DNA from 4 places in the Pseudoalteromonas sp. M8 genome. Region 1 is predicted to be linked to each of the others. Evidence: predicted binding sites of a transcription regulator. Region 1 holds the regulator's gene; each other region holds the start of a gene.
What was found. The regulator sigma-54, encoded in region 1, starts transcription at its own class of promoters, with help from an activator protein. The targets are predictions, from matches to a motif close to GTTGGCACGNNNNTNGNNT.
Positions count from the first base shown of each region.

Region 1 (7,398 bases):
TTAGTCACTGAACTTATGGGGCAAGGTGTTAATACGGTAACTGGTGATTACTCTAGGGGGGCTGCTGGTTTTTGGGTCGAAAATGGAGAACTTCAATATCCTGTAAGTGAAATTACTATCGCTGGTAATTTAAAAGGTATGTTTATGGGGATTGAAGGCGTTGGCGCTGATATTGAATGCCGAGGCGCAGTACAAACCGGCTCTATACTACTCAATAATATGCAAATAGCGGGCGAATAACTCCCTCTCTCAGCTCAAGAAATGCTGGTTTTAACCAGCATTTCCCGCCGTTTCGACACTGTTACTGCTACACTAATAACCAAGTTGCGGTGCCAAGGAATGCAAAGATCCCTACGATATCAGTAACAGTTGTTAGTACCACACTACCAGCTAGCGCTGGATCGATATTCATTTTCTTTAACATAATTGGAATACTGGCACCCGCGATACCCGCTGCGACTAAGTTCATAAACATTGCGAAGGCAATTACAGCACCGAGTGTAAAATCCCACTGCCATATAGCAATAACTCCAGCGATCAAGACAGACCAAAGCACGCCGTTTAAGGCGCCGATCGCCAGCTCTTTACCCATTAAAAACTTTTGGTTAGTTTGGTTAATATGACCAAGGGCAATACCACGTATAACTAGGGTTAGCGTTTGGCTACCGGCAACGCCACCCATACTTGGTACTATGCCATTTAACACCGCGAGAATAGGTAAAATATCCAGGGTACCTTCGAAGAAGCTTGCGACAAACGCTGCCATCAAGGCGGTTAAAAGGTTAATCCCAAGCCAAATAGAGCGGCGCTGGCTACTTTTTAGAACTGGCGCAAAGGTGTCTTCTTCATCTTCAAGACCTGCCATACTTAACAAACTGTGCTCGGCATCTTCACGGATGACGTCAACAACGTCATCAATGGTGACACGACCAAGTAAATGGGCGTTATCGTCAACGACGGGAGCTGAGATCCAGTTATGACGCTCAAAAAGCTGCGCCACTTCAGACTCATCCATGGAGATAGGGATCGTTTCCTTATCTTCATCCATCAAATCTCGAACCATACTGTCAGGAGACTTAGTTAATAAGGTATTGACTGGTAAGGCACCCAAGAAACAGTTGTCTTTATCGACAACATATAGCTCATCTGTGCCGTCTGGCAATTCGCCTTTAAGGCGTAGATATCTAAATACAACTTCTAAGGTAACATCGGGTCGAATAGTGACCGTGTCGGTGCTCATTAGCGCACCGGCAGAGTGTTCCTTGTAGGACAAAGCTTGTGTCGCACGTTCTCTATCTTGGCTATCCATCGCACCGATAACGTCTTGGTAGACGGTATCAGGCAGGCTTCTTAGGACATCACCAAGGTCATCGTCGTCCATGTCTTCTGTAGCGGCGGCAATTAGCTCCGGCTCCATCTGGGCGATGATCCCAAGTCTTACGTCCTCTGACAGTTCCTCTAAGACATCCCCTTGGATATCTGGGTCAACAAGCTGCCACAGCATAGAGCGAACTTTATGAGGGGATGATTCTAAAAGCAGTGCAGTGTCACAAGGTGCTGTTTCTGCGAGCATACGCCTAACTTGAACAAACTGACCACTGTTTAAGGCGTTAGTTACCTTTTGGAGTTGTTCCAGTGTGTAGTCTTGTTCAAATACTTCAGGCATAGGCATCCTTTTTGATATTAATGGTGGCTAACGTGATTAAGTTAACCCTATTCATTTATTTTATCGCAGAAATCAATTTCTTAATTTGAATTTTATTCGTGTTGTTTCTGCTGGTGGGTTGCTATCGTTAATACACGTTAAAGGTGTACGCAACGATAAAGTAGGATTTTCCGGCAACTCGCTTTACTGCACGAAAGAAACCTAAATTGGTATTACAGTGTAACTCAGTTTATTAGGAACTACCAAGGTTTACGCTTAATTATGAGAGACTTATTAGACCACTTTGGTTACGGAGGAGGGGGAGATTAGCAGGGAGTAAATGAATCAGGCCTTATTGTTTTACTGACGATTACTCGGATTCATTAAACTTATTTTCTATCAGTCCGCCAATGGCGTCTAGTGCATACTGAGCATCAGGACCTTCACAAACCACTCGGACTTCTTTCCCTTGGCTGCTTTCAAGTAACAACAGCGCTAGTACGCTGTCAGCAGCAGCACTTTTGTCTCCTTGATATAAGGTCACTTCGGCATCAAATTGGGTTGCTAATTGCGCAAGAACCGTCGCTGCTCGAGCGTGCAGGCCGAGTTTGTTTTGGATTAAAAACGTATCTTCTAACATTTAACCCTCTTGCTCTCGGTGACGAATTTTGACGTTGGGATGGGTTTTAGCAAAACGTTCACCAATGGTTTGCGCTAAGTATACCGAGCGATGTTGCCCACCTGTACATCCTATTGCGATCGTTAGATAACTGCGATTGTTACGCTCTAAGTGTGGTAACCAAGTTTGTACGAAGGTTTGGATCTGCCAAGTAAACTTTTGCACGATGCTGTGACTCGACAAATAGTCTTTGACTGGCTGATCTAAGCCAGTTAGCGGCTTAAGCTCAGGCTCCCAATGTGGGTTGGGTAAAAAGCGCGCATCAAAAACGTAATCCGCTTGTTTTGGGATGCCGTGTTTAAAGCCGAAAGATTCAAAGGTAATAATGAGTTGTTTGTCTTTTTTACCTAAGATTTTTTCGCGGATATCTTCTGCAAGTTGATGAACGCTCAGGCCTGTAGTATCAATGAGAAAATCGGCGCGAGTGATCAGCACGTCTAACAATTCCCGTTCTTTCTTTATCGCAACATCTAATGGAAGATTATGCAGTGAAAGAGGGTGCAAACGTCGTGTTTCTGAGAAGCGCTTTATCAGGGTTTGATCGTCACTGTCTAAATAAAACAGGGTAGGTTTGGCAAAGCCTGGTAAGTATTCAAGAATGTCATTAAACTCGTCCTGTTCTTTAGGTAAGTTTCTAACATCAATACTGACTGCAATTTTATTATAATTGTCCGAAACACTGCGGACTAAAGACGGTAGCAAATTGACTGGAATGTTATCCACACAATAGTAGCCTAAGTCTTCCAATACTCGAAGCGCTACAGATTTACCAGAGCCTGAGCGGCCACTGATAATGATAAGCTCGAGTCCTTTTTCTTCATCACTCATCAAGTTCACCTTGGATCACTGCATATAACTCATCATCACTTTTTGCTTGCCTAAGCATTTTGCAAAAAGACTTGTCTTTGAGTGTATCAGCAATCGCCGCTAAGGTCTTCAGGTGTTGTTGATTATCACCTTCAGGTACGATGAACGCGACAAAAATATCGACAGGCTGCTTATCTATGGCTTCAAACTGGATCCCTTGCTCGCTGACAAGCACCATTGCAAGGATTTTATCCAAACCTTCAAGTCGACCATGGGGAATGGCAATGCCTTTACCGATCCCTGTGCTGCCTAATTTCTCTCGCGCCATTAAGGCGTCCAAGATAGCATGCTGACTGGTATTTGGAATTTGGCTATGAGCCAGTTCGCTGATGTATTCTAAAATACGTTTTTTGCTATTAAAAAGGACCGCAGCTTTACTGCAGTCCTTGTTCACTAATTCACTTAATTTCATCTTAGTGTCGAGTGAGCTTCTCTTTGTGTTTAATAACTTGACGATCTAGCTTGTCGATAAGGCCATCAATTGCGGCATACATATCTTGATGCTCTGTTGATGCAAATAGCTCGCCGCCGTTTACGTGTAATGTTGCTTCTGCTTTTTGTACTAGTTTCTCGACATCAAGGATCACATGCACATTATTGATATGATCAAAGTGCCTTTCTAGCTTCGCAAACTTGTTGGTGACATAGTCTCTTAATGAGTCAGTAATTTCTACATGGCGACCAGTTAGATTTAGTTGCATAAGCATTTTTCCTTCTTGGGTTTTACGTCTTATATCAAGCTTTTACGCTGATTTGACGGTGGAATGGCTAGGGATTCACGATATTTTGCAATCGTACGTCTCGCTACCTTAATTCCTTGCTCAGCTAAGATATCTGCAATTTTGCTGTCACTCAATGGCTTCGCGGTATTCTCTGCAGCTATCAGCTTTTTGATAAGTGCTCTAATTGCTGTAGAAGAGCACTCACCTCCATTTTCCGTACTTACATGGCTAGAGAAGAAATACTTCAGCTCAAATATTCCCCGAGGTGTATGCATGTATTTTTGTGTTGTCACACGGGAAATTGTGGACTCATGCATCTCAACCATTTCAGCAACATCATTTAGCACCATAGGGCGCATTGCTTCGGGGCCATGTTCAAAGAATGCCTGTTGTTGTTGCACAATGCAATTGGTAACTTTTAATAAAGTATCATTTCGGCTTTCTAAGCTTTTAATAAACCACTTTGCTTCTTGTAAATGTGAGCGAATAAACTGACTATCCGTACTGGATTTCGCCGTTCTAGACATCGCAGCGTAATGGTCATTTACTCTTATTTTAGGCATAGCATCAGGATTTAGCTCTACGACCCAACGACCTTTTACTTTTTTCACCGATACGTCAGGGATCACATATTCAGGCTCTTCATGAATAATGCTTGCCGCAGGCTTTGGGTTAAGGCTATGTATTAACGTCATGACCTCTTTGAGATCGGCTTCTTTAAGGCGCGTTTTCTTAGCCAAAGTTCGATAGTCACGGCTGGCAAGCAAGTCGATATGCTCTGTCAGGATCATTTTTGTTTCGGCAATCCATGGGGTATCTGGGGCGAATTGGTTGAGCTGAATGCATAAGCATTCTTGTAAACTACGCGCTGCGATACCGACAGGGTCAAAAAGCTGAATGCGTTTGAGTACGGCTTCGACTTCATCTAGCTCAATAGGCTCTTCGCTATTCTCGTCATTAATGCTTTCTAAAATGTCTTCGCAAGACAGTGTTAGAATGCCTGACAGGTCGACCGCTTCAATAATCGCAATCGCAATAGCTCTATCTGTTGGACTAAATGGTGTCAGTTCGAGTTGCCACATGAGATAATCGTGGAGAGATTCAGAGGTTTCCCCTTGATAAACATTATCGTCATCGGGAAGTGGACCTGAGCTTGCAGCAGGCGCTGCACTCATATACTCGTCCCAAGTGACATCCATGGCAAGGTCATCGCTCACAGTGTCTTTGCTCATGGCGGTATCTGAGTCTATCTCATAGTCACTAACCTGCGTTTCATCGGCTGAATCTTGATTGTCGTCAGCACGGCTCTTTTCTTGGCTGTGTTGGTCAGCGTTTTCGCCGTCAGTATTATCACCTTCTTCCACTTCCAACAATGGATTGCTGTCTAATGCTTCTTGTATTTCTTGTTGCAGATCCAATGTACTAAGCTGCAGCAAGCGAATGGCTTGTTGCAGTTGCGGAGTCATTGTAAGTTGCTGCCCCATGCGCAGCTGTAATGATTGCCTCATGTATCTCTAACAATCCTTTTTAACAGTTATTAATACTACGTCTTAACTATAGCTTGAATTGTTCGCCTAGGTAGACATCTCTTACGGTTTGATCTGCCAAAACATGTTCTGGCGTGCCTGCAGCGATTAACTCACCATGTGAAACGATGTAGGCCTTTTCACATACGTCCAGTGTTTCTCTAACGTTATGATCGGTGATAAGCACACCGATACCACGGTTTTTTAGGTGCTCTATGATTGTCTTTATATCTAACACCGAAATAGGATCAACACCAGCAAAAGGTTCATCTAACAGGATAAACTTAGGGTTTGCGGCTAAAGCGCGAGCAATTTCGACTCGTCTTCTTTCGCCTCCCGACAATGCCATGCCCTGTGAGTCGCGAATGTGTTGAATATTAAACTCATCCAGTAACTCGTTTAGTTCAGCTTCTCTTTCAACTTTAGATAAGTCTTTTCGAGTTTCTAAAATCGCCATCAAATTTTGATAGACCGTGAGTTTTCTAAAGATTGAAGACTCTTGCGGTAGATAGCCAATACCAAGTCGTGCACGGCTGTGCATCGGTAACAAAGTGATATCTTCGTCATCAATCTGAATATAGCCTTTGTCGCTTGGTACTAACCCTACAATCATGTAGAACGTAGTGGTTTTACCTGCACCATTTGGTCCTAATAAGCCTACAATACTGCCAGCCTGAACACTTAAACCAACATTTTTGACGACCTGACGACCTTTATAACTCTTTGCTAGACCAGTTGCTTTGAGCTCGCTCATTAATTGTTACCTTCTTCCTGCGCTTTTTTCTCTTTAGCGTCTTTTTTGTCATCAACAGGAACAAGGATGGTTCTTACTCGAGAGTCTTCTTGGTCTGAGCGCTCAGCGCTGATCAATTGCTTTTCAATGTCATAGGTGATGACTTGAGCATTGATTTTTTGCCCAGTTTGATTGATTTCAGCATCACCAGAAATCACTAGGGTTCCCTTCGCTACGTCGTAACGGATTTCATTTGCTTTGGCTTCTAGCAAGTTGCCATCGGGTTGACGTTCGCTAAAAGTGGCAGGGCTGCCAGTTGCCACAAGCAGTTGCTTGTTAATGCCAAGTTCCGCGCGACGGTGGACCTCTAGGCGATCGGCATTTATCTTTCTGTTGCCATGAATAATAACAACATTCTGTTCAAAAATACCGATGTTGCTTTGCAGTTGAGCTTGCTGACGGCCAGCATCAATAATGACTTCATTTTGTTCTGCAGCAATTGCTAGAGTAGAACTTGCAAGCAAGCCGATGAAAACTAGTTTGTTAATGATTTTACTGGTCATAATAAATTGTCTTTGTGTGGTTGATGAGTTCGATCACTTGCTTTTGTAGATCCGCATGCAGTCCTTTACCTGTGATCCTAAGACTAGGACCGTTGATAACGACAGGGTGTTCCGACTTCATCAATTTTTGCTTAATTTCAACTCTTACATTATCGGCATTGATATCCGTGATCATGGCGTTAGGCGTTAAATTCTTTGCCAACACATTGCCCTCTAATATCAAGGTGTTGTTTTCGTATAGGGTTGCTTCTAATGCGCTTATTTGCCAATTCTGTTCACCGTTATATAAGGTGAAAATGGGCTTTTCAAAGTGACTAAAGCCAAGATCTTGATACAACTCCATCTTATCAGCAGTTACCTGATAGTTTAATAAGCCATTTTCACTATAGGTCGTTTGCTGAAGCGTGGTTGCAACATAATCGGGTTTAGCTAACGGTTCATCTTCTTTTGCTGGATCCGCCTCTGATGGATTAAACATGGGCGACCACATCCATACCATTAAAGAAGCGAAAACAATGAGTAAGATGACACGCAATACGGTCATGTACTTGATCCTTTGGAAGTCAATAAGTGATTTTGGCTGAGCATTAGAAGATCAGTTAGTTCTCTCACGGCACCAAAGCCACCTGGCATCAAGGTCGTGTAATGGGCGATATGTTTAAC
Region 1 covers NZ_CP047240.1:415,704-423,101, forward strand. Annotated here, with positions in the region: gene pmbA (metalloprotease PmbA) at 1-240, shown strand, start outside; gene mgtE (magnesium transporter) at 308-1,666, opposite strand; gene GSF13_RS06970 (HPr family phosphocarrier protein) at 2,016-2,285, opposite strand; gene rapZ (RNase adapter RapZ) at 2,286-3,152, opposite strand; gene ptsN (PTS IIA-like nitrogen regulatory protein PtsN) at 3,145-3,603, opposite strand; gene hpf (ribosome hibernation promoting factor) at 3,605-3,892, opposite strand; gene GSF13_RS06990 (RNA polymerase factor sigma-54) at 3,922-5,421, opposite strand; gene lptB (LPS export ABC transporter ATP-binding protein) at 5,468-6,193, opposite strand; gene lptA (lipopolysaccharide transport periplasmic protein LptA) at 6,193-6,735, opposite strand; gene lptC (LPS export ABC transporter periplasmic protein LptC) at 6,725-7,279, opposite strand; gene kdsC (3-deoxy-manno-octulosonate-8-phosphatase KdsC) at 7,276-7,398, opposite strand, start outside.

Region 2 (7,398 bases), 1.1 Mb from region 1:
GCCGAATCATAATCTTGAATTTCGATATAAGCTTTCGCTAAATCTAGTTTAGCGGCAAACCCTTCATCCTCTAAATCAACATCCGTGGTATTTTCACCCGCTAATAGTTCTTCAAAATCGCCAAGCCCAACATCCATATTTGCACCGACGTAAGGTTCAACATCGCTATCAAGATCGTCGCTTTGTTCAAGTAGGTCTTCAATTTCTAAGTAGTCTTCTGTACCTTCGGCGTCCGTTGGTAGCGCTTGGGCTTCCCCTGCGACCAATTCGTCTTGTAACAAGCTATCGAAATCTACTTCAAAATCTTCTGCATTTCCGGCGTCAAAGTCACTGGGATCGTCCAGTTCGCTGAGTAGAGCATCGAAGTCTGCTTGGGTAAAGTCAGCCATAAATTCTTTTTCAATCTCGGCTTCATTGACCTCTGGTAATTCAGATTCAGTTTGTGGCTCAGAAAGTAGAGTTTCCAAGTCATCTTCATCGTTTAATTCTGGCAGCACGTCTTCGATTTCAAGCTCAGGTTCAGACTCAAGCTCGTCATTTTCTGCAGCTTCGACCGGTGCTTCAGGTTCGTCTTCAAGCAAGGTCTCTTCGTCAAAATCTGCGTTTAACTCTGGCAGCACGTCTTCGATTTCAAGTTCAGGTTCAGACTCAAGCGTATCACTTTCTGCTGCTTCGACTGGTGCTTCAGGTTCGTTTTCAAGCAAAGCCTCTTCATCAAAATCTGCGTTTAATTCTGGCAGCTCGTCTTCGATTTCAAACTCAGATTCAGACTCAAGCGTATCACTTTCTGCTTCTTCGACTGGTGCTTCAGGTTCGTTTTCAAGCAAAGCCTCTTCATCAAAATCTGCGTTTAACTCCGGCAGCTCGTCTTCGATTTCCAGTTCAGGTTCAGACTCAAGCTCATCATTTTCTGCAGCTTCGACCGGTGCTTCAGGTTCGTCTTCAAGCAAGGTCTCTTCGTCAAAATCTGCGTTTAACTCTGGCAGTTCATCTTCAACTTCCAGTTCAGGTTCAGACTCAAGCGTATCACTTTCTGCTGCTTCGACCGGTGCTTCAGGTTCGTCTTCAAGCAAGGTCTCTTCGTCAAAATCTGCGTTTAACTCTGGCAGATCATCTTCGATTTCAAGTTCAGGTTCAGACTCAAGCGTATCACTTTCTGCTGCTTCGACTGGTGCTTCAGGTTCGTCTTCAAGCAAGGTTTCTTGGTCAAAATCTGCAGTTAACTCCGGCAGCTCGTCTTCAACTTCCAGTTCAGGTTCAGACTCAAGCGTATTAATTTCTGCTGCTTCGACTGGTGCTTCAGGCTCATCTTCAAGCAAGGTTTCTTCGTCAAAATCTGCGTTTAACTCCGGCAGCTCGTCTTCAACTTCCAGTTCAGGTTCAGACTCAAGCGTATCACTTTCTGCAGCTTCGACTGGTGCTTCAGGTTCGTTTTCAAGCAAGGTATCTTCGTCGAAATCCGCACTAAATTCAGGCAAATCATCTTCATCAAAGCCAGAGATTTCATCGTCGAGAAGATCGTCATCAAGCCCGTCCTCTATATCAAATTGAGCGTCATTGGATAATGCTTCTGATAATGCTTTTTCGGTTTCGCTTTGCGAGTCAGTAGTTTCAAGTTCTTCGCCAAGTTCCAGCTCAGGGTAACTCTCTAGCTCTGCGCTTGGTTGCAGATCTTCTTCGTCAAGAAACTCTTCTTCTGCCAGTAAATCCACTTCGTCATTAAGTGGATCATCTCCCAGCTCAATTTCAACTTCTTCATCCGAAAAATCGTCTTCAAGTTCAGCATCCAACTCAAACTGTTCTTCGGCTTGAAGCTCCTGTAATAGCTCATCAACACTTTTTAAGTCAGGATCTTCAAATTCACTGTCTTCGTCAGCTTGAACATTCTCATCACTAAAATCTGCTTCATTGGCTAGATCGGACTGCAATGTATCTTCCATCAGTTCTTCAGATGATTCCGGAATAGCATCCTCTTCATCCAACATACCAGACAAGTGTCCTGACTCCGTTTGCTCAGACTCTGCTAAAAGCTGTTCAGATCCTAGTTCACGCTCGTCAGATACCTCTTCCAGCTTTGGTAAAGCATCTTCTGGTGCTTCATCTAATAAACCATCAAGCTCGTTATCTGCTGGCTCACCAACTTCCTCTTCAAGCTCCGGCAAAGCTTCTTCTGCCGTTTCGTCAACTAATGCGTCGAGCTCGTCATCTACAGGCTCACCAACATCCTCTTCAAGCTCTGACAAAACATCTTCTGGTGCTTCGTCTAGTAATGCATCGAGATCGTCATCGGCCAGTTCATCAGATTCTTCTTCCAGCTCTGGCAAAACATCTTCTGGTGTTTCATCAACTAATGCATCGAGATCGTCCTCGGCCAGTTCATCAGATTCTTCTTCCAGCTCTGGCAAAACATCTTCTGGTGTTTCGTCAACTAATGCATCGAGTTCGTCCTCGGCCAGTTCATCAGATTTTTCTTCCAGCTCTGACAAAACATCTTCTGGTGTCTCGTCAACTAATGCATCGAGTCCATCCTCGGTCAGTTCATCAGATTTTTCTTCCAGCTCTGACAAAACATCTTCTGGAGTTTCGTCAACTAATGTATCGAGATCGTCATCGACCAGTTCATCAGATTCTTCTTTCAGCTCTTGCAAAACATCTTCTGATGTTTCGTCAACTAATGCATCGAGTTCGTCGTCGGCCAGTTTGTCAGATTCTTCTTCCAGCTCTGGCAAAACATCTTCTGGTGTTTCGTCAACTAATGCATCGAGATCGTCACCGGTCAGTTCATCAGATTCTGCTTCCAGCTCAGATACTGTATCTTCCTGTGCTTCATCTAATAAAGCATCGATATCATCACCAGCGAGATCGTCGGACTCTTCTTCTAATTCCGGCAATGTATCTTCTTGCGCTTCATCCAATAAAGCATCGATATCATCACCAGCGAGCTCATCAGACTCTTCTTCTAATTCCGGCAACGTATCTTCTTGCGATTCATCCAATAAAGCATCGATATCATCACCAGCGAGATCACTAGGCTCTTCTTCTAATTCCGGCAACGTATCTTCTTGCGCTTCATCTAATAAAGCATCGATATCATCACCAGCTAGATCATCGGACTCTTCTTCTAATTCCGGCAACGTATCTTCCTGTGCTTCATCCAATAAAGCATCAATATCATCACCAGCGAGAGCATCTGACTCTTCTTCTAATTCTGGCAACGTATCTTCCTGTGCTTCATCCAATAAAGCATCGATATCATCACCAGCGAGATCATCGGACTCTTCTTCTAATTCCGGCAACGTATCTTCTTGCGCTTCATCCAATAAAGCATCAATATCATCACCAGCTAGATCGTCAGACTCTTCTTCTAATTCCGGCAACGTATCTTCTTGCGCTTCATCCAATAAAGCATCGATATCATCACCAGCGAGAGCATCTGACTCTTCTTCTAATTCTGGCAACGTATCTTCCTGTGCTTCATCCAATAAAGCATCGATATCATCACCAGCGAGAGCATCTGACTCTTCTTCTAATTCTGGCAACGTATCTTCCTGTGCTTCATCCAATAAAGCATCGATATCATCACCATCAAGCGTATCTGGCTCTTCGTTAATTTCAGCTAACGCATCGTCTTGAACTTCATTTAATAGAGCATCAATATCATCACCCGCAAGCTCACTACTTGGTTCCTCAAAATCAGGCAGTGCATCATCGTCAGCATCTTGAGAAGCATCAAGTAGTGCATCGATATCATCAGCATCGACTAAACTCTCACTATCAAAGTTACCGCTAAATTCGGGCTCTTCATCTAGCGCCCCGTCCAGAATTGAATCGATATCATCGTCGTTTGCAACAGCATCCGCTTGCTCATCAGCAAGTTCCTCGCTCAGGGCAGCAAGCGCATCATCGCTAACATCAATTTCTTCGTCTTGAGACTCGTTGAACAAATCATCTAGATCGCTGTCACTTAAAATATCTTTGCTACCATCAACATCGAGCGAAACTTCATCATCAGCCTCCTCGAAGCTCTGTTGCATAAAGTCTTCGTCGTGATCATCACCAAACGAAATATCTTCGTTTAGTAAGCTATCCAGTTCGTCTTGATCTAACGTATCACTTCCTTCATCGAAGTCGTCATCAAGTGAGTCAAAGGTAATTTCATCGTCTTCAGGTAAGATATCGTCATCTAACTGAACGCTTGCGCCCAGTGCATCTTCATCGTCGCCCATTCCGATATCAAGTGGGTCTGGCTCAGGGTCAAATGCAGTCGCAGCGGTTGCAGCTCCCGCCGCAGCGCCTGCAGCCACGGATGGTGTTTGCGGAAGAAAATCGTCATCATCTGTTGACGTCTGAGATTGCTTTCTCCGGCGTAGGAACATAACGAATCCAGCAATTGCCAGTAGTGCTGGCAATGTAGCAAGTAATGCAATGCCAGCTGGCGAGCTAAAAAATGCGCTTAACTCGCTACTTTCTTGCGCTTTTGCTTGAGCGGCTTGCTGATCAATCATTTCATTTTGCAAGTCGATAACAGCCTTTAGCTGTTGTTGGATTTCGCTGTCTTTTCCAAGCTGAGTACGAACCGTTTGAAGCTCGGTAGAAATAGCGCCGAGCTGTTGCTTTAACTTATTGTTTTCGGATAGGATTTCTTCAACATTACGCACCGAGGACTTGAACTCTTTTTGTAAGTCCATCAGCCTCATGTCCTGTTCCATCTTTAAAGAGCGCAGTTGATTAGTCAGGTCTTTTTTTGCTTCTTCAACATCGACTTTGCGAGCTTGTGTAACCTTTTTTTCAGCTTCGTTTATTGCATTTGGGTTCAATAATCCCTTACGCTTCATTTCCCAAAGTTTGTCATCTTGATCCGACTTTTGCTTTGCCAACTCAGGGTTAACACTACGAATTTCATTGATTGTAGGAATACGTAAATACGCCCCATCCTGCATATGGTTGAGGTTTTTATCTAGAAATGAATTAGGATTTTTATCATAAAGCGCCTTCATCACCTGATAAATGGTGACCGAGTCATCTGGTCGCACTTTTTGTGCTATACGCCACAATGTATCCGTGGGTCTGATAGGCCCTATTGACCGACCTTGAGCCCCATAATCAACCCCTTTAGGGCCTTTTAGCACTACCCCTCTTGGGTATATACTGGTGTGGCAATCAGTGCGAATACAAAGATACTAAATAAGGCTAAACCGCGCATGCCGATCCTTTACTCAAATGTTTAACACCCGTTAAACGACGTTTTATTATTATGGCTTTGAAGCAAGCTCTATTCCAAATGCAAACTATAAACCAGATATGTTGGAATATCCATTGCAACGTATTGAAAGTTAACATGGTTATAATGCTTTTTACTGATTTTGGAATAGCTGATATAGGTGAAGAATAGTCAAGTATTTGACTTAACGGCAAACTTCTTGGCAGAAGTTTGCCGTCATAGTGCAGAGAAGTAAGCAAAACTTTGCTTACTTTGCGATATCAAAGGGTACCTATAGATAGCTTTCTATAATGGCTTCTGCTATTTGAATGCTATTTGTTGCTGCACCTTTTCTGGTGTTGTCTGATACCACCCATAAGTTTAAGCCTAGTGGATGTGAAATATCTTGCCTTACACGACCCACATAAACGGTATCGTTACCACTTGCATCACTTACCGGTGTTGGGTAGTCGTTTTCGTCTTCAATTAGTTCAACACCCGGCGCATCAGCAAGTAACTGCTTAACATGTTCAAGATCATAAGGCATGCGCGTTTCAAGATGAATGGCTTCAGCATGACCAAAAAACACAGGAACGCGAACCGCAGTCGGGTTAACCAAAACACTTGAGTCGCCCAAGATTTTTTGCGTTTCCCACACCATCTTCATTTCTTCTTTGGTGTAACCATTTTCTTGGAACGCATCAATTTGAGGAATGACATTAAAAGCGATTTGTTTGCTAAACACTTCGTTTTCCATCGGTCTTGCATTCATTAAGTTTGCAGTTTGCTTAGCCAACTCATCTACCGCTTCTTTACCTGCACCAGATACCGCTTGATAAGTTGAGACATTAATTCTGTCAATGCCATAGGCATCATAAATTGGTTTAAGTGCCACTAGCATTTGGATTGTAGAGCAGTTTGGGTTAGCAATGATATTACGATTTCTAAAATCGGCAAGACTGTCTTTATTCACCTCAGGAACTACTAATGGAATATCAAAGTCGTATCTAAAATGTGAGGTGTTATCTATCACAATGCAGCCAGCGTCAGCGGCGATTGGTGCATATTTCTCCGACACGGAACCACCCGCTGAAAACAAACCGATATGGGCATTAGAAAAATCAAACTCTTCAACATCCAGAACTTCGATTTTTTCACCCATAAAGTCAATCTCTTCACCCGCGCTTCGGCTACTCGCGAGTGGGTATAATGTGTCTACAGGAAACTTTCGTTCTGCTAGTAATTCGATAATTTGCTTGCCAACAAGACCTGTTGCGCCAAGTACCGCAACATTATATTTTTGCGACATTATTTTTCCTCATTCTGTAATATACCAACCACAGCACTTAACTCTTGTGCTCAGAAAAGCCAAGTTGGTAAAGCTTTTCACTGATTGGTGAGTCATTATTGACTGCAATTGTACTAAATTCTCGACGCACGGGATATGCTTTACGCAAGGTATCAAAGCCCAATGTGTTTAGCTGTTTTCTCATGATGCCATCATCACGACGAATGTCATAAACAAGATGCGCTAAATTGATAATATCCTGCTCGTTGGCTGTGCTTTGCAATTGGCAGCCAGTGACACTTGGCTTAGGAAGAAAATCACTAATCGTTTTGCTGGCTGGTAAATCGAATTCTCGGCATACGGCTTCGTATAACATTTGCGTGCCTCGCGCCTTACCCTCTAGCGTATGGCCGGCAATATGCACAGATGCAAAGCGAGTATATTGCAATAATGGCTGCAAAATATTCGGCTCATTTTCCCAAACGTCTAAGATCAGCTCGAGCGCTTGCCCACCCTCTAAAGCGCGCAAAAGCGCTTGATTATCGATAACATCTCCACGGCTTGCGTTGATTATCACCGTACCCGGCTTTAATGCCGCTATCCGCGGTGCATCAAGTAGATGAACCGTTTTATGCGGGCCTTGCTTAACTAATGGAACGTGAAATGTCACGATATCCGCGCGCGCTAAGGCTTCATCTAAGGCTACATGTGAATCCAATGTCCCCGCTTGCTGCCTTACGGGGTCACACAATAATATCGTAAGACCAAGCCCTTTAAGCTTTGATGCCAAACACGCGCCAATATTACCAACACCAATGATGGCAATCGTTTTATCTTGAAGTGGCGTGGAAGTTTCTTGTGCGTATGCAAGTAGAGCGCTTATCACGTACTCGGCAACAGCTATCGCATT
Region 2 covers NZ_CP047240.1:1,502,045-1,509,442, reverse strand. Annotated here, with positions in the region: gene GSF13_RS11400 (FimV/HubP family polar landmark protein) at 1-5,129, opposite strand, end outside; gene GSF13_RS11395 (aspartate-semialdehyde dehydrogenase) at 5,493-6,509, opposite strand; gene GSF13_RS11390 (4-phosphoerythronate dehydrogenase) at 6,547-7,398, opposite strand, start outside.
Region 2: GSF13_RS11400 (FimV/HubP family polar landmark protein) is a predicted target of sigma-54. The motif match lies at 5,264-5,282, and genes of this name have one in related genera.

Region 3 (7,398 bases), 1.7 Mb from region 1:
AAGACCTGCTAGGTATCGACCTGTTGATGGTGCAGAAGCTGATGGATTTGAAGTTGAATTAGAAGCAAAACTGACAGATGATTGGCAAGTAAACTTTGGTTACAGTGATTTTGATGTTGTCGATGAGCATGGCGAAGATATTAACTTGTATGCACCAAGACAAACGCTCAATGCGAGCACCAAGTATACTTATGGGGCTTGGCGATTAGGGCTCAATGCAACTTGGGATACAGACAGAAAAGTCGATATTTTAAACGTCCCAGGAGTTGACCTTGGACTTCCAACAGGTGGTCGTCGAGGCGCAGTGCGCGCAGATCAAGATAGCCAGCTTTTACTAAATGCACACGTCAAATATCAATTCTCTAGCCAGCTGAGCGTTAAACTGAATATCAGTAATCTCACAGATGAAAGCTATTACGATACTTACGGTTTCGTGCCGAAAAAGTACAGCGAGCCTAGAGCATACAATTTAAGTATGGAATATCTGTTTTAACGTAAAGCACTATGCAAATGCTGTGGCGTGATAAGGTTACAACGCCTTTAAAACTTAGCTGCAGCAAAATGCCTATAATACCAATTGAATTAATTCTCTAATCAATTTGAAGGGTGAAATAGCATATTAGCTTCGTTAAAAATTTCTCATTTAGAACAACTAAATAGCAAAATTTTTGCCTTGCTACTAAAGCTATTTCCCCGCTTCAAGATAGAGCATTTACTTAATACAACTGGTATAAATAAAGCGCGGGCTTCTGACTAGAAACCCGCGCTTTTCTATCTCACACCAATTTACGTAACTGTGCTTTCAATCCCAAGAGCCGAACCTCCCAAATTAAGTACTAAGTCGAGTTGCCATTAAACCTTAAATACCGACACTTGACCGTTTAACTGCTCAGCTAACGCCTCTAAGTCATTACTCACATCTGCATTACTCTGCGCACTTCGAGTAATTTCAGAAATACTGTTACTGAAATCATTAATATTTTCGCTGATTTCCGCAACCACCGTTGTTTGTTCTTCCGTTGCCGTTGAAACCTGAATATTCATACCGACGATTTCATCCACCGCCTTGTCTATATCAGTCATGATTTGAGCTGACTCATTGGCCCTATCAACTCCTGCAGCTGCACTCGACTGTGCATTCTCCATTGACGACACGGCATTTTGTGCCATGCCCTGTAACTTACTGATCATATCTCGGATCGATTCCGTAGCTTTTTGCGTGTTGTGTGCCAATTGCCTAACTTCATCAGCAACAACCGCGAAGCCTCGACCTGATTCCCCAGCTCTCGCCGCTTCTATTGCAGCGTTTAATGCCAAAAGATTTGTTTGTTCAGCCACACCTTGGATCATTAGCACGACTTGGTTGATTTCATTCGACTGGTCGTTCAACGCTTTAATTAACTGCGCGTTATCTCCCACCTCACTGGCAAGACGCTCGATGGCCTGAATATTTTGCGAAATAACATCCATCCCCTGCTTTGCAAGCTGACCCGACATCTCTGCTTTGTTTGCGGTATTCATTGCATTATGTGCAACCTCCTGAATTGCACTACTCATTTCTGTCGCTGCGGTTGCGATCATTACCGTTTGCTGCTCTTGTTCTTGTGAAGTGCCCGCAATTGACTGACTAATTCCATTTAGCTCGTTGGATGTTGAGGACAGACTATTCACCATCGTAACTAGGTTGGTAACTAACTCATGTAAGCTCGACACCATAGTATTGAAGTCGTTTCCTATCTCACTCAGCTCGTCCTGCCCCTCAACCACTACACGTTGGGTTAAATCAGCATCTCTTGCAATGTTGCCAATACGCATACGCAAACGACTGAGTGGTTCGTTAATTGACCTAAATATCAACATACCAATCAGCACCATAACGATCACAATAGTAACGGAAGAGATAATCATCGCCGTTTTTGTCGCACTGGCTTCTGAGCGGCCAACATCTCTTAGTGCACTTGCCTCTGCAAGTTGTAACTCAATTAGTGCATTGTAGCTTTCACTTAGGGGGTCAAAGGCGGCATAGAGATCGTGTACAAATTTATCATAAGGAATTTCTTCAAAAGTATTTGCGTTAACTCGGTTAATATAATTAGACAGCAGTTGCTTGACACTTATCTCTGCTTTTTCAACTTGCTTTACTAAGCTTCGCTCTTCGCTCGTAAGGTCCGTGGACAAATAGCTATTCCATTCTTTTTCAGCGATATTTTTTGCTTCTTCGATTTGCTTTAACGCGGCACTGTTGGATAATTGATGGCCTCGTAACTTGTGAAAAGTATCTACAATAACCACCGCATAGTTGTCTGACACTACTTTTATTTGCCTCAGCGGTACAACTCTGTCGTCATAAATACGGTCAATGTAATTGATAAGATTTGATAATGTTCCAATTGTAAAGATAGTAGCGAGAATAAAAAACACAGCAGGTATGCCCGAAAGCGACAACAATCTGCTTTTAACTGAAACCCTATTTAGCATAGTCTGATTTTTATTGAGTAAACATAGAAATAAAGTATTACTCAAAGTTCATAGATTACAATAATAATTGCAAATTAAGCAGCGCATTATTGATATGCATCATACTTCGTAACTGTGTCTCTTAACTGTATAGGTTTGATTTTTAAACCTATTACAAAAAAAGAGGAGAAGCTTTTATCGGCTTCTCCTCTTTTATTCCACGTCGAAATCACTTTCGCTTAACACTCTTCGTTTTCAGCGTTCATGTTCTCTTTTACATCTTCACACGCGTCTTCCACGCTATTTTCTACTTCCTGAACTGTTTCATCGAAACGCTCACCAGCATCTTCCGCCGGACCTTCGCTACAACCAAAAAGTGCTAAAATTGAAACAAAACCAAATGCTTTTGCTAATGTAATTGCTGATTTCATAATCTATCTCCTAAAACCGTTTTTGTACGTTAATTCCCTTTTACCTGGGAGCTCGTGCTTTGCCAAAAATAAACGAAATAATCATAAAGGCGATAAACACAAAGAATAGAATTTTCGCCATACCTGCCGCAGCGCCAGCGATTCCAGTGAAACCTAGCACGGCTGCGACAAGTGCTAGGAATAAAAACATTACAGCCCAACTCAACATAACATTCTCCTTAGGCAGTTAGCTCTTGCAACTGCTTCATTTGGTCGTGACAAGCTTGCATTCTGGTTTGAATTTGCAGTAATACACTCTTGCATTTAGGTGGAAGATCTTTGCTTAATGCTTTATCAAGCTTGCTTAACACTTTGTCTTCCACTTCTTCTAGCTGAGAAATATAGGTGTGCTCTTTGTCGGTGCTCACCATACCAACCAACTTGGTGTACGATTCACGAATGTCGATGCTAAGCGCTGAATCTGTCTCAATTTCACCTTCGTCAATAAGAACAAATGGTTGTAGATCCGAGATTGCTTGCGCTTTATCTACAATCATTTGGTCAAATACGCGGTTTAATTCGATATTATCTAGCTTCTTTTTAGCTTCAGTGTAAAAATCAACACCACCATTTAATACTTTGATGAGCTCTTTTACCGGCCCCATGTCGTAATTTGAATCTGCCATAAATAACTCCTTTCGTTGCGATATTTAATAAGTGCATTTTGCAAATATTATTTTCTGTCCCTTTCACTAATGCAGATTAAATGCCAAATCATAAACCTTTATTATATAAGGCTTTTTAATCTAAGCACCTTCAGACCGGTGAAAATATTACAAACTAGATGTAAATTATTCCTGTGATAATTGCGTACTTAAGGTTGTGCTCCCTTTAGCATTGAAATCCATAGTCCTAATTGGGAAAGGAATTAAGATATCGTTATCAGCTAATACACGGTTAATGGTGCAAATTGCTTTGTGCCTGACCACCATAAAGCCCGGATCTGCTGGGTAATCTATCCAAAACCACACTAATAGATTAATAGAGCTGTCACCAAAAGACTCTGCATAGACATCTGTTTCTTTTTGGCTTACTACGAAATCAAGCTTGTTAATTGCCTCAACAATCACCTCTCGGGCTTGCTCTGGGTCGTCCGCATACGAGATACCAACTGGTACTTCTATTCTTCGCTTGCCAAGCTTAGTGTAGTTTTGTAACTCATTCTTAAAGAGAATTTTGTTGGGGATATAAGACAGCTGGCCATAAAAGTTTTCTACTAAGGTGTTTCTCAAATTGATTTTGCTTACCGTGCCAAAGCAATCCTTGGTTCTTATAATGTCACCGACCATAAAAGGTTTTCTGACCCCCATCACAAATCCAGCGATGAGGTTCTCGGTCATGTCTTGGAATGCAAAGCCAATAGCAAGGCCAATGATCCCCGCCCCAGCCAACAATGACATTACAGCACCTGATAGTTTTACTATATCTAAAGCGAAGAAAATCCCAATGGCAATAATAGAGACTTTAAATATGGAACTAATAAGTGAAGCCACTTGTTCTGTCTTTATTGCTTTTTTAATTGCCTTTGAAAACCAAATTGAAGATACTTTAGCCAAAACAGTGAAGAATATGAGTATCATTAAGGCTAGGATCATATTCGGTAGTAACTGCACACCGGATTCAAGCCAAGAGATTAACTTATCATTAATTAACGTCCAGAATTTTTCTAAATTCATAATCAAATATTCCTATTTAAGTACTCGACAAATCTAGAATGCAGTAATCATTCCTATTGATATTAATTAGCCGTTCATGGAAAAGGTAATTATTACAAACTAATTTACACATCTTCTCGGTAAATTCTTCCTTAAAACTTACTCTATAAAAATAAATCACATAATTATCAATAAGTTAAAGGTTGGCACAACAGCTGCAACAGATAATTCGACTACGAAATTAAAGGAGTTTAATTATGAAAAAGACATTAATTGCAACTGTACTAGTATCTTCACTTACTACTGCTTCAGCATTTGCTGCTGATAACTCTTGGGAAAAAGAAGCGAGTGACGCTTGGATAGACGGTAAAGCAGAAGCAACACTGCTTTTCAACGGTGAACTGAACAACTTTGACATTAACACTGATGTAAAGAACGGCGTTGTAGTGCTAACCGGTAAAGTTGAACACTCAGTAGATAAAAAGCTAGCTGAAGAACTGGTACTAGGTATCGATGGCGTAAAAGAAGTGAAAAACGACCTGACTATCGTAGATATGTCAGATGAGCGCAAAAAAGAGCGCAATTACGAAAGCGATAGCGGTTTTACTGACGCAAAAATCGCAACAGTAATTAAGTCTCGCTATCTGTTCGACACAGATGTAGATGGTACTGACATCGATGTTGATGTGGAAGGTTTAGTCGTAACATTAAACGGTCATGTAGGTAGCGAAGCAGAGCGCAAACTTGCTGTGCAAATCGCGAAAAACGCCAATGACGTTAGAGATGTAAAAGATAACCTTCGCGTTACCACAAAATCATAAGCCAATTTTGATTTGAGGGGGCTTTCCCCCTCCCATACTTATATTGATTTAAGGAGTAAAGATGAAACAATTAACAATTGCTGCTGCGCTACTTGCCTCTCTAGGTCTTGCATCCACAGCCGCTCACGCGGAGTCTGATTTTGGACTAGATGATTATAAAATTTACACAGGTATCGGTTATGGCCAATACTCTTTCCAATGGGAAGATCGTGAGAATGACACTTCATTCGACGACGACTCTTCTATGCTAAAAGCGTATGTGGGTACAAAAATTAATCCATATTGGAGTTTTGAACTTGCCTATGAGAACTTCGACGAAGCAAGTGACATTGACAACTCTGCTGAAATAGACGGTATTTCTTTATCTACACGTATTTCAGCTCCACTAAACGAACATTTCTCAGTGTATGCTAAAGGTGGTTGGCTTGAGTGGGATGCTGATATCTACGCGGATATTCCAGCTGTAGGTCGAGTTTCATCTAGCCTTGAGGGTGGCGACTGGCTCTATGGTGCCGGTGTTGAGTTTCACCTCAATGAAAACGTTAACATGCGGTTAGAATACACTCGCTATGAACTTGAAGACAATATCGACCCTGATATGGACGTAGCTGCCGTCTCTATCGAATATCAGTTTTAAGCAGTAATTTTGGCTCTATAGCCTCCCAATTATTTCCCCTTTGACTCAGTCCTGGCTCTTCCACAAGAGTCTGGTTTTGGCGCTACCACTTGGTAGCGCTTTTTTTGTTTTCAGTGTACGGCCTCCATATTGAATAATGTAAGTACTTTCTCGCTATTTCTTATTTTCAGGAAACAGAATTTAAAGGTAAACAACCTCTAGATGTAATAGTTGCCATTCAGTGCAAGAAATGAAATCTGTCAATTTTTCAAACTCTACACCCTGTAGGTTCTGCTATGTAACATTTACACCCTTCATTTCGCATCTACCGACAAACGATACCGGAAAACATTAACCTTATGAATTTAAACAACTTTCAAGTTGGCAAAGGGTTTGCAACCTATATAGTGAACTAAACGAATAAGGAGTAGTTTATGAGTAATCAAGCAAACCAAACACAGACAAGCAATACAGCTAAACCACAGCCAAATGGCCAAGACTCTAGCCATCCTGTTACGGATCAAATTGCAGATACATTGCATGCATCAGTAGATTCACTGCACGCTTCGGCATCTCGTACTGAAACCTCACTACGTGAAAAAAGCCATAATTCGAGTGAAGCGATTGGTGCCAAGCGCAAGGAGTGGGAACGTGCGTGGAATACATCAGGTGTGAAAAAGTATGCAACGGAAAACCCAGTAAAAACGGCTGGTATCGCATTCTCACTTGGTATGTTAGCAACTATGCTGTTAAGGAATAAGTAATCATGCAAGACCAAGCTCAAATAAGAGACCGTCAAGCAGCAGCTCACGAGCGCACTCCAGCGCTCGCTGAGCTTAAAGATTCTGTGTCTCTATTATTCAACAGCTATCAGCAAATCGCAGAAGCACAACTAAACCTATTAGGTGCTAAGTTTAGAGCTAATCTAAAAACCTTATGTATTGCGCTCGGGTTAATTCTATTTTCTCTAATCTTGACAGCAATGGTGTGGGGAAGCTTGCATGTGTTATTTGCTTACGCGTTAACCTACGCGGGACTAAGTTGGTTTGTTTCGGCGGGTATCGTACTGACTATCAATATCGCGATGATTTATTACCTAATCATAACAGGGCTGAAGCTCTTTAATAATAGTATTAACGACCTGACGTCTGGGTTTTATACCCCAGTTGCGAAGCAGGAGGCTAGCAATGACGAAGCTCGCTGAATTCATCACTGATAAGTTGCACCAAGAAGTGGTGATTGAGAAGAAAAAGCTCATTACCGCTAAACATTTTAATCAACTTACCCAAGTGAAAGCCAAGAAGGTATTCACCGGCGCGATTAGCTCTCCTCAAGGGTTGGGCTTCATGTTTATGTTTGGCGCACTCAGCGCTAAATAT
Region 3 covers NZ_CP047240.1:3,072,148-3,079,545, forward strand. Annotated here, with positions in the region: gene GSF13_RS18630 (TonB-dependent siderophore receptor) at 1-493, shown strand, start outside; gene GSF13_RS18635 (methyl-accepting chemotaxis protein) at 853-2,445, opposite strand; gene GSF13_RS18640 (hypothetical protein) at 2,697-2,888, opposite strand; gene GSF13_RS18645 (DUF1328 domain-containing protein) at 2,929-3,096, opposite strand; gene GSF13_RS18650 (PA2169 family four-helix-bundle protein) at 3,107-3,553, opposite strand; gene GSF13_RS18655 (mechanosensitive ion channel family protein) at 3,719-4,603, opposite strand; gene GSF13_RS18660 (BON domain-containing protein) at 4,840-5,403, shown strand; gene GSF13_RS18665 (outer membrane beta-barrel protein) at 5,465-6,040, shown strand; gene GSF13_RS18670 (hypothetical protein) at 6,454-6,783, shown strand; gene GSF13_RS18675 (hypothetical protein) at 6,786-7,223, shown strand; gene GSF13_RS18680 (hypothetical protein) at 7,207-7,398, shown strand, end outside.
Region 3: GSF13_RS18650 (PA2169 family four-helix-bundle protein) is a predicted target of sigma-54. The motif match lies at 3,623-3,641, and genes of this name have one in related genera.

Region 4 (7,398 bases), 1.4 Mb from region 1:
CGATATTATCTATTTCAAAAATATAGACGGTTCATTCATAGGCTGTAATCGCGCGTTTGAAGAGTTTATGGGGGTTGATAAGTCGGATTTAGTTGCGAAAACACAACCTGAAGTGACATCTGGATTAACCATTTTACTTGAGCAAGAAGCGGCGATGGAGCGCTCGCAAGAACAAGTGGCAACTAATTTTGTCCTTGGGGCAAATACCTACTTTTTGACTATCACGCCATTGAAATCGGAAACTGGAAAGCTCATCGGTTGTTTGGGGGTTGCGAGAGATATTACTGCCGCACAAGAGGCATATAATGCCCTAAGAGACTCTGAAGAAAACTTTAGGGCAGCGACTGAGTTTGCACCTAATGGCGTTATTCTAGCTGCGATCAGCGGTAAAATTTTGGAGATGAACAAGGCTGCCAAACGTTACTTATCACTTGATAAGAATACCGGAGAAAAGCAGCTGGAACGCTTGTTTGATGAACAAAACTGGCAAGAGCTGAAGCCTGTCTTGGCTGGGCTATTAAAAGAGCAAAAGAAAGTCGTTGAGCACATGATTTCACAGTCGGGTAAGCACCGCTGGTTACAATTGAGTATTTCTTTAGTTTGGGATAAAAATAAGCGCCCTAAGTATTACGTGATCCATATTCAAAATATCACTGGTCTGCTGTTAGCGAAGCAAGATGCTGAGCGCGCAACGCTTGCCAAAAGCCGCTTTATCGCGAATATCAGCCATGAAATTAGAACGCCAATTAATGCCATATTAGGTCTGGCGGATATGATCAAAAGTGAGGCGCTGACTCGAGTTCAGAGTAAAAAATTGCAGCAGCTTTCTGGGGCTGCAAACGAGCTGCTTACCATGCTCAACAGTATTTTAGAGTTTGCCAAAGTAGAAAGTCATCAAGGCACAATTCAATACGAGACATTTCAAACCTGCCATGTATTTACCACTATAGAATCACTGATTAAGCCTTTATGTATACAAAAAGGCTTGGAGTTTGAGTTACAGGTCGACCCTCAAGTTTGGCCTTACCTTTACAGTGATGAAGATAAAGTAAAGCAAATCTTAGTAAACCTACTTGGTAACGCCGTAAAGTATACCAACCATGGTAAGGTGGGTCTGAAAGTAACGTTAACTAATGATAGAGCTGCAAAACAAACCATAAAGTTTGCTGTTTGGGACACTGGCGTTGGGATCAAATCGCAAGAAATTGAACACCTTTTTGATGCATTTACCCAAGGTGATGAAAGCTTCACACGTCGTCACGAAGGCATTGGTTTGGGGCTTGCGATTGTGAAGCAAGAAGTTGCACTCTTAGGTGGCGATATTGCGGTTAACTCAACCCCGAACGAAGGAAGCTGCTTTTTCTTCGAATTGGTGCTAGATAAAGGCGCTTGTCCAGTTGTGGATAGTCACAAAGAAGTTTACTGTCTCACCACCGAAGCACATAGCTTACCAAGCTATTTTGCAGGTCTTGCGGAACCTTTATCTGTTGAGCGATTGCACGGGATGCATGCTCAGCTCGACAAGTCTATTGTTGTTATTCCACCAGAAGCAGCACTTGACCCCGCTTATACGCTACCTGGAAATACCGCATTACTACTGCATTGTGAAGGGGAGTTTCCTGAGCAAAGTAACCATATTGCGCTTAATCAAAGTGTGTTTTACCAATCAGCTTATACTTGGCTTGCTGAATTTGCCCATATGACGCAAACCGTCGACAACGTGTGTATGCAGGTTGCCGGTGCACTTTGCTTGGTGGTCGACGATAACAACTTAAATTTAGATATTACTGAAAATATGTTGAAGCAGAATGGTATTTCTACCGTAGGGCTCCAAAGCGCCGAACATATTGAGGAAGTTTGTCGCTCACTGCAACCCGATATCATCCTGATGGATATCCATATGCCAAATATTGATGGCTATCAAGCGACCAAGCAGATCAGAGCCGTGTGGTCTGAAACTGAGCTTCCCGTTATCGCCTTGACCGCCAATGCAAGCAAAGAAGAGCGGGCGAAAGCCACAGCCGTTGGCATGAATGATTATTTGGTAAAACCAATTAATAGCACACAGGCGTGCAAGGCATTGGCAAGTAATATTTTCCAGTCGGATAAAACAGAAGAAGCCTTTTTTGATTATGAGTTTGCTTTATCACAAATGATGCAAAATGAAACGTTTTTGCAAACAATGTTAGATAAATTTGCTAAACTTTGCCATGATTACCTAGAACAGGTTGCTGAAATAGAGCAAGGTTCAGCATTATTTGAGTTAGCACACGGAATTAAGGGCGCTGCTGCAGGTCTGGGCTTTAAGCGACTAGCGAAAGTTGCAAAAGACCTTGAAACGCAAAGCAAAACGATCACAACAATAACAAATCGCACTGACTTGGATGTGTTAACAAATGCACTTTCACAGGTGGTGTGCTTTATCGAGCTAAAAAGGTAGCGTCATAAGATGCAGCAAGCTGAGCACATTTTTATTATTGATGATGACCCAATAAATAAGATGGTCCTAAGCAATACATTAGGTGACGGCCATCGGTTATCCCATAGCACTGACGCTAAGTTATGTATTGATGAACTAAAAGCAAGTAAACCAGACCTTATTATTTTAGATGTGTTAATGGCTGACGGCGCTGGATTTTCTGTTTTAGAGTGCCTAAAAAAGGATGCGAGCACTTACGGTATTCCCGTTGTCGTGATCTCTGGTAGTGTGAGCTTTAAAGATGAAGCACGAGGTTTGGAGTTAGGGGCTGTGGATTATATTACTAAACCCTTTAACCCTTTGATTGTAAAAGCCAGAATCAAAAACCATTTAGCAATAAAAAAGAAAAATGACCTGCTAGAAAAGCTAGCCTCTATCGATGGTTTAACGGAGTTGCCCAATCGTAGATATCTAGATGAAGCGATGAAATCAGCATTAGAAAGCGCAAAAGCTGATGGCAGTGCGTTTACCGTTATGCTGGTTGAGGTGGACTATTTTAAAACGTTTAATGAGCATTATGGCTACATGCACGGTGATGATTGTTTATTTAAGGTCGCCAAAGCGCTAGAAGAAGGCGCTACCCGACGTTCTTTATTTATTGGCCGTTTTGATGGTACTCGTTTTGCGTTGGTACTAACTCAGCATAATATCGACGTAATTAATGAGATAGCAGAAGCGCTGCACGACTCGGTTAATGCGTTAAAAATCCCCCATATTGCTTCACCGATATGTGCGCATGTGAGCGTTAGCATTGGTGCAGTTCATATTGAAAATCACTGTAGTAGTGAGCTTAGTGAGCTGATAAAAATGGCCGATAGCGCACTTGCCGTTGCACAAAAACAGCAAAGTACGGTTTTTATTAAAGTGTTATAAATATCTAAAGCCATATGCGGGGGCTAAAGCATATCCGCATTATTCACCATCCTTGGTGCGATAAAGTCTTACTGAATTTGCTTTAGTGCGTTGTCGCCAAAGCCAACCAGTTGGTTGTTTTTGAATACCAATGGCGTGCACTCATCTTTTGTTACTTTGCCGTCTGAGTGTTTGCTGTTGGTTGCATAGTACAGCACTTGATAGTTGTCGCCGTCTTTTGACACCAACTCGCTAAAGTCAGGAGTTGCAAACATGTCTTTTACTGATGAGTAAGACGCGCCCATTTCAAGGTTAGCAATCTTTTCACGATTTTTACGCTGTTTATGTTCCCAGTTAGACGAGTTGTATTCAGAAGCCCAACTGTGTTCTACTTCACCGTCGGATACAGCAACGATACAGCCTGATAATAGAGTAGAGCTAAGCGCAGCCACTAACATTAATTTTTTCATTGTTGTTTTCCTTTTTAATTTTGTTGCTGAGCAAGTAATGCAAACAGCCATTTATTTTTTGCTTGAATTATCACAAGAGTTGCAAACTCTTTGCCAACTAATAAAGTTTATAAATATCAGTTTGTTGTTGTTTTTTAATCAGTTTGTGGTTGATGGTTTTCACTAACTTTTAGCGATATCACTCACTAAAACAATAATCTAGACCACTCGGTTTCTCGTTGTGCCTGCCACAAAACTTTCAATATTAATGGCAATTTCGCCGACTAAACGTTCGATGGCTTCTTTACTTGCCCATGCCGTATGCGGTGTTAAAAGCAAGTTTTCCCCTTGGTATTGAACAAGTGGGTTGCTTGCTTGGGCCGGCTCTTGAGTGAGGACATCCACAGCAGCACCAGCTATTTGCTTGTTAGTTAGCGCATCCACCAGCGCTTGCTCATTGACTATTCCGCCTCTCGCGGTGTTGATAAGATAAGCATGATTTGGAAGTAGAGCGAATTCAGCTCTCGAAATCAGGTTTTCTGTTTCAGCGGTAAGCGGGCAGTGAATCGATACAATATCCGCAATCTGCAGTGCTTCTTCAAAAGCCATTCGTCCTGCTCTAACCTCAGTTACGCCCCTACGTTCGGCAACAATTACCTGAGCTCCAAATGCTTGTGCGACTTTTGCAACGGCTTCTCCTAACGTTCCATGGCCTACGATCACAAAGTTTTTGCCTGCAATTTCGTTGATGCTGTAGTCCAAGCGACAAAACATATCACTTTGCTGCCAAAGCCCTGCACGGCAGTCTTGCTGGTAACGATGAATATTTGTCATTAAGTTACCAAGCATAGTAAAGGTGTGCTGCACGACAGAAGGGGTCGAATAACCAGCCACATTAGCCACCGCAATTTGATGGGCTTTTGCGGCTGCCAAATCGATGTTGTTGACGCCTGTGGCCGCAACACAAATCAGGCGTAATTGCGGTAACGCCGCGATTGTTTGTTCAGTTAACTGTACTTTATTGGTGATGATGACTGCTGCATCTTTACAGCGTGTGATGATGTCCTCACTGGGTGTGGTGTCGTAAGACGTTAATGTGCCTAGTTTGGCAATGGGGGAAAGATCGGTTCCTGCAAGGGTTTTAGCGTCTAATACCACGATTTGCATTATTTTTATCCTTTTCTTGACTTTGGAGTTAACTCTAAGGTTTATACTTGTGATGTCGACTAGGATAATCTTCAGGACTTGGGAGTGTAAAGTGGTAAAGATTGGTGAGCTGGCAAAGCGGCTTAACGTATCAACTGACACGTTAAGGTATTATGAAGCAAACGATCTTCTACACCCTTGCACAAGGAGCGAGGGCGGGTATCGGTTGTTTGATGAGCAAAGTGAAAAGCAAATGCGCTTTATTCTTCGCGCGAAGGAAGTAGGGTTTAGCCTCAAAGAAGTGCAAGACTTGCTGAAGATAAAGTTTGAAAAGCATCAGCACAGTTGCGAAGAAGTGAAAACGCTGACTATCACTAAACGGGACTTAGTGAGAGCGCGGATCGCTGAGTTACAAAAATTTGAACAATCATTATCGACGCTAGCAGAGCAATGCTGCGGCGGTAAGGAAGCGGCAGTGAGCTGCTCGATTTTAACGGCCTTGGAGGCTATCGATGAATGAACTGATAGTAAATTTTTGGCAGCTATTTTTAGTATCTGCCCCGTGGTTACTGCTTGGCCTAATATTGGCTGGGTTACTTAATGTATTTATTCCAAAAGATTTATTGCAAAAGCACTTAGGAAAAGAAGGATTTTGGACAACGATAAAGGCAGCGCTGATTGGGGCGCCTATGCCACTGTGCTCTTGCGGCGTTATTCCTGCTGCGGTGGGACTGAGAAGAGCGGGGGGCTCGAAAAGTGCGACAACCGCATTTTTAGTCTCAACGCCTGAAACTGGAGTGGACTCTATCTCAGTTTCTTATGTACTACTTGGTCCTTTTATGGCGATAATTAGGCCAATTGCGGCTGTGGTTAGCGCAATTGCGGCCGGGTTACTCGTTGGCAGTGAGAAAGATGATAAGCCTGTGCCACTAAAGCACCTTAATACCTCAGAGGAACCAAGCGCGACTAGCGGTTGTTGTGACGCTAATCATCACTCAGAGCCAAAGCCTGCTGAAAAGCATCACAGCCATAATAGCTGTTGCGCCAGCGCTAAAGTGGAAACCGCAAAAGTAAGCTCAAGCTGCTGTGCGCCTGCAAGCCCGCAATTAGCAATGGTAGGGACGAATATGTCTTGTTGTGATACTACGGAGCCTACCGTAACCAGTTGTTGCGATTCTTCATCAGCCACGACAAGCTGTTGTGAGCCAGCTCCTAAGCCTAAAAATCAAGGGGCTTTTGGCAAAATTATGGAAGCTGTTAAGTTCAGCTGTAATCAATTACTGTCCGACACCGCAGTTTGGCTACTTATCGGTTTATTCTTTGCAGCGTTAGTGCAAACCTTTGTGCCTGAGTCTTTCTTATCTCAGTGGGGCGACGGTATTATCGCCATGCTAGTGGTTATTCTTATCAGTATCCCAATGTATATTTGTGCGACCGCTTCAACTCCAATCGCTGCGGGTTTATTAATGGCAGGTGTGTCACCCGGTGCTGTATTGGTATTTATGCTCGCAGGCCCTGCAACTAACATCGCCACAATTGGGGTGGTTGGTAAAGAATTAGGGCGTCGTGCCGTGTTTGCCTACTTGGGCGGTGTCATCGGGATTGCACTTATCTTTGGCTATTTAACTGATTACTTAGTCAATACTTATGGTTTTGTTGTAACGCCGATGATAGGTGAGGAACACGAAGTGCTACCACATTGGTTAACAGTATCGATGGGCGCATTATTAGCAGCACTCTTACTAAGATTAGCTATACTCAAATTAGGTAAAGTTGTTAGAAGATAAACTATTGTGGTACTTTTTACCGTATTACAATTGCATGACGCTTAAGCATTTATTGTTCCAACTTGGTATATTGCCTTGGTGGTCAGACATGAAATGCTTAGCGTCTGTTTATTTGACACGATAGAATGCGTTCCAGTATTCGTTAATCCGACAATTTGAGAAGTAGAGTGGATAAATACGCTGACATTAGACCGTATAATGATGATGAAGTAGTGCCAGCACTGGCACGTCTACTAGGTGATGATCAATTCATTGATGTGATCGCCAAATATAACCTGCCAGCTTGGTTAAATGCTTGGCCTGCTATTGCACGCCCACTCGTAAGAATGAAACTAAAAAAGAAGTGGGGAGATTTTTGTACGATTGAACAAGTACAAGATGAAGTGGCGTACTATCTGCAAATTTTAATCAATAAAACGACGTCTAAAGTGACTTATTCTGGCCTTGAAACATTAGACTCGAATACCTCGTATTTATTTATTTCAAATCACCGTGACATCGTATTAGACCCTGCACTTGTTAACTGGGGCTTGCATCAGCAAGATATGCGCACGGTGCGTATCGCTATTGGTGATAACTTACTGCAAGTACCTTATATCACTGAGCTTATGCGCCTTAATAAGAGTTTTATTGTAAAACGCTCGGCAAAGGCGCCGAAAGAAATGCTAAAAGCATTAACCCAGCT
Region 4 covers NZ_CP047240.1:3,386,173-3,393,570, reverse strand. Annotated here, with positions in the region: gene GSF13_RS20105 (response regulator) at 1-2,440, shown strand, start outside; gene GSF13_RS20100 (diguanylate cyclase) at 2,450-3,352, shown strand; gene GSF13_RS20095 (DUF3192 domain-containing protein) at 3,421-3,801, opposite strand; gene GSF13_RS20090 (D-2-hydroxyacid dehydrogenase) at 4,000-4,947, opposite strand; gene zntR (Zn(2+)-responsive transcriptional regulator) at 5,039-5,446, shown strand; gene GSF13_RS20080 (SO_0444 family Cu/Zn efflux transporter) at 5,439-6,713, shown strand; gene GSF13_RS20075 (1-acyl-sn-glycerol-3-phosphate acyltransferase) at 6,881-7,398, shown strand, end outside.
Region 4: GSF13_RS20095 (DUF3192 domain-containing protein) is a predicted target of sigma-54. The motif match lies at 3,881-3,899, and genes of this name have one in related genera.